DNA from 2 places in the Actinospineispora eucalypti genome. Region 1 is predicted to be linked to the other one. Evidence: riboswitches for the same ligand, from Rfam matches in the RefSeq annotation. Region 1 holds a riboswitch; the other holds the start of a gene.
The links. Region 1 has a riboswitch for cobalamin ahead of metE (5-methyltetrahydropteroyltriglutamate--homocysteine S-methyltransferase). Riboswitches for the same ligand answer to the same signal wherever they lie in the genome.

Region 1 (2,173 bases):
CGCGCCCGGTGAAAAGCCAATGGGGTGGTTTGCCGTGGCCGGTTCACTGAAAAGGGGATAGTGTTTCCGGTCCTTGTGCGAATGGGTGGCGCCGCCGCGAGTCTCGCGAATTCCACGTGAGTATCTTCAAACCCCGGCGCGCTCGGCGAAGGCTTTCGCGCCCGTGCGCGCTTCCCGATGCCGGGGCGGTGCCTGCCGGGTGACACCTCGATCCGCCGCGCAACGGAAAGCTCGGCCTGGACGGCGCGGACCGGTTGGGCTGGCGCGGCTCGGCGCCGTTTTGCTCGGCGCCCGTGCCCGTGTTCACGACGTGCGGTTAGTGGGCGCGGACTTCGTCACACAGCGTTGCCCAGCGCGGAGGCCGCGTGGACGTTTCCACGGCGGGCCCTCGTCGAGTGCGACACCAGGCTGGTTCGATCTTGGGAAAAAGCAGACTGGTGTCGACTTCGATGAACGGGACGAGCCGACCCGACCAACGTCAGTCACGCTCCGTAACGAGGCTGGCGGCTGGGAGCGCGAACCGCGGCCAGGCGGCCACCGCTCCGCTGTCCAGGGACTCCGCAACCGGCCGCTCACCAGCCGACTAACGCCAGAAGACGCGCCGTCCAGGCTGATCTTCAAACCGGTACCGAGCCCTCAGCCCGGGCCACCCCGACGTCGGTGCCCGGCACCTTCGCGGAACCGGCGCCGCGCACGCCGCGGTCGGGCGGAAGCCGGCGAGGAGAACCCGGATTCGTGTTAGCGTCCGTGGTGTCGGTGGTTCACGCCGGCCGGTGCGTCCGGCGGGGGTGAGGCAAGAGGGAACCCGGTGCGACTCCGGGACTGCCCCGCAGCGGTGAGTGGGAACGAAAGCCGTAGACACAAGCACTGGGTCGAAAGGTGGACCTGGGAAGCGACGGCCGGTAGGTGGCGCCTGGCGCCGAGCCCGCGAGTCCGAAGACCTGCCAGCGATGCGTGCGCCGCCCGGCGCGCGCGGAGCCGTGTCCTCGCGGGTGGGAACGGTGCGCCGAACGCTGGTTTCGCCGCGCCCGTGATGTCCCGGCTCCTCGGCAACGCTCGCGAGGAGAGAGTCGCTGATGACCGAACGACCACTGGGTGCCACCGTGCTGGGGTACCCCCGCATCGGGCCGAACCGGGAGCTCAAACGCGCCGTGGAGGGCCACTGGGCCGGCCGGGTCGACGCCGATGAGCTGGAGGCCACCTCGGCGCGGCTGCGCCGGGAGACCTGGCTGGAGCTGAGGGACGCCGGGCTCGGCTCGGTGCCCGGCAACACGTTCTCCTACTACGACCAGGTGCTGGACGCCGCGCTCACCGTGGGCGCGGTGCCGGAGCGGTTCGCGGGGCTCGGCGGCACCCCGCTGGACCTGCTGTTCGCCATGGCGCGGGGCCGGGAGGGTGTGCCGGCCCTGGAGCTGACCAAGTTCTTCGACACCAACTACCACTACCTGGTGCCGGAGATCGGCCCGGACACCGCGTTCCGGCTGGCCGACCGCAAGCCGGTCGCCGAGTTCACCGAGGCCCTGGCCGCCGGGGTGCGCACCCGACCGGTGCTGCTCGGGCCGGTGACGCTGCTGCTGCTGGCCAAGCCGGCGGCCGGCGCACCGGACGGGTTCGCCCCGCTGGACCGGCTGGACGCGCTGCTGGAGGTGTACGCCCGGCTGCTGGCCGAGCTGCGCCGGGCCGGCGCGGACTGGGTGCAGCTGGACGAGCCGGCCTTCGCCGCCGACCGGTCGGCGGAGGAGCTGGCCGCGCTGGGCCGGGCCTACCGCGGGCTGGCCGGGACACCGGAGCGGCCGGCGATCCTGGTCGCCGGCTACTACGGCGCCTGGGGATCCGCCCTGGCCACGCTGGCCGACACCCCGGTGGAGGCGATCGGCCTGGACCTGGTGGCCGGGGTCGACGACCTGACCGCCGCGGCCGGGCTGCGCGGGCTGCGGGACAAGACCGTGCTGGCCGGCGTGGTGGACGGCCGCAACGTGTGGCGTACCGACCTGGACGCGGCGCTGGCCAAGGCGGCCACGCTGTTGGGCAGCGTGGGACGAGTGGAGATCGGGTCCTCCTGCCCGCTGCTGCACGTGCCCTACGACGTCGACGTGGAGACCGGCCTCACCGGCTCGGTCCGGGACCGGCTGGCCTTCGCCCGGCAGAAGCTGGGCGAGATCGTCACGCTGGA
Region 2 (2,173 bases), on a different contig from region 1:
AGCAGCGCGTTGTCGCTGATCGCGCCGAAGATCCCGGGCAGGTCGTCCGGGATGGTGGTGAGGAAGCAGGAGGACAGCTGCGGGCGGGTGGTGCCGGCGTTGAACAGCGTCGGCGTGGAGCACATCACGTCGAAGCCGGACAGCAGCCGGTAGAACCCGATGGCCCGCTCCTCCCGGTCCACCTCGCGCAGGGCCAGGCCCATGGCCACCCGCAGGAAGAAGGCCTGCGGCAGCTCGTAGCGGGTGCCCCCGGAGTGCAGGAGGTACCGGTCGTACAGCGTCTGCAGACCTAGGAACCCGAAGTCCAGGTCCCGCTCCGGCTTGATCGCGGCGGCCACCCTGTCCAGGTCGAACTCGGCCATCGCCGGGTCCAGCTGGCCCAGGTCGACGCCCCGGCGCAGGTACGCGGCCAGGTACTCCGGATAGCGGCCGGACAGCTCGGCGTGGTCGGCGGGCGGGGTGAGGCCGAGCGCGCCGAACGCCTCCCGGCGCAGCCGGTCCAGCAGCAGCCGGGCGCTGACGAACGAGTGGTCGGGGTCGGTCTCCACCAGCGCGCGGGCGGCCAGCACCGGGGCCTGGTCCAGCTCCTCGGCGCCCATGCCGTCGTAGAGCAGCTTCCGCGTCCCGGCCAGGACCTGCTCGGAGTTCGCGCCGGCCAGGCCTTCACACGCCTCTCCGACGACCCGCTTCAGCCGGTCGGTGTCGATCGGGGTGAGCGTGCCGTCGGCCAGCCGGACCTTAGGCTGTTTCTCCGACGTCGGGTCGGTCGCCTCCGCCGCCCGGGCGCGAGCGTGTTCCTCCCGGTAGAGCACGTAGGAGCGGGCCACCGCGTGGTGCCCGCCGCGCATCAGCGCCAGCTCGACCTGGTCCTGGATCTCTTCGATGTGCAGCGCCCGGTCCGGCCCGGCGTGGCGCATCAGGGCCAGCTCCACCGCCTCGGTGAGCCCGGCGACCACCGCGCGCACCCGGCTGGAGGCCCCGGCGTCGGTGCCCTCCACGTCGAGGAATGCCCTGGTCAACGCGGAGGAAATCTTGCTCGAGTCGAACGGGGTCGTCTCCCCGTTGCGGCGGATCACCGGGACACCGGACTTCGGCGCCGGGGATGGAGGTAACGGCTTCTCCTGGGTGAGGGTCATCGCAGCGCTACTCCTCGCGAGTTCGCGGCCTCTGGCCGGTGAACCGCGCCGAGCAGGCAACGCGAGGAGTGCGGCAGCCGACGCCGCAACCCGCCCGCCTGCCCTCCCGCGAGGACACCGAGCCGAGCGCGCCGGCGGCGCGCCCGTCGATGGCAGGTCTTCGGACTCGTGGGCGCGGCTTTCACGCCACCTACTGGCCGTCGCTTCCCGGGCCCGGCGTTGGACCCAGTGCTGTGTCTCCGTCGTCCGCCCAACTGGGCGTCCGACCAAGAGAGCGCCCGGGGGCGCTCGATGACGGCGGTCGTTCCCACTTACCGCTGCGGGGCAGTCCCGGATTCGCACCGGGTTCCCTGTTGCCACGCGGCCCTCGCGGGCCACGAACCATCGACGGGCGCAACACTACATGTGCGACCCAATTGGGTGTGGAGGCACTACATGATGGGCGTGTCGGGTCATTTGGTAGTACGGCCGGGCTACTTCTTGAACGCGTCCTTGATCTTCTCGCCGGCCTGCTTGAGGCTGCCCTTGACCCGGTCGACCTTGCCCTCGCCCTCCAGCTTCGGGTTGTCGGTCGCCCGGCCGGTGGTCTCCTTGGCGTGGCCCTTCAGTTCCTCGGCCTTGTTGCTGATCTTGTCGTCCATCCCCATGGTGATCCCTCGTTCCGTCTCGGGGCTGCTGTCGACAGCTCCGATACCCCGGCCGAGGTGGGCGAAACCGCCTGGTTCGGTCAGTGCCGTTCCTCGAGGCCGACCGCCTGGCGCAGCTTGGTCACCGCCTCCTCGAGGCCGCGGTCCTCGGTCGCCCGGGAGGCCATCAGCGCGGCGAGTGCCTCGGCCAGCACGTTCAGCTTCTCCTGGGCGGCCTCCTCGCCGCGCCGCGAGGCGTTCTCCAGCAGTGTGAGCAGCAGCAGTGAGATCACGCTGCCGGCCGTGTGGATCGCCGCTTGCCAGGTCTTCAGATCCACCCAGAACGGCAGGCTGACCAGCCAGAACAGCACCAGGCCCGCGCACAGGTAGAAGAACGGCGGCCGGCTGACC

Region 2: another riboswitch for cobalamin. It lies ahead of ABEB12_RS26300 (ribonucleoside-diphosphate reductase subunit alpha); the one in region 1 lies ahead of metE (5-methyltetrahydropteroyltriglutamate--homocysteine S-methyltransferase).

The regions. Positions count from the first base shown of each region.
Region 1 is NZ_BAABJP010000008.1:457,705-459,877, reverse strand. Features, by position in the region: cobalamin riboswitch at 741-963, shown strand; gene metE (5-methyltetrahydropteroyltriglutamate--homocysteine S-methyltransferase) at 1,077-2,173, shown strand, end outside.
Region 2 is NZ_BAABJP010000030.1:256,945-259,117, reverse strand. Features, by position in the region: gene ABEB12_RS26300 (ribonucleoside-diphosphate reductase subunit alpha) at 1-1,136, opposite strand, end outside; cobalamin riboswitch at 1,271-1,537, opposite strand; gene ABEB12_RS26295 (CsbD family protein) at 1,610-1,783, opposite strand; gene ABEB12_RS26290 (low affinity iron permease family protein) at 1,864-2,173, opposite strand, start outside.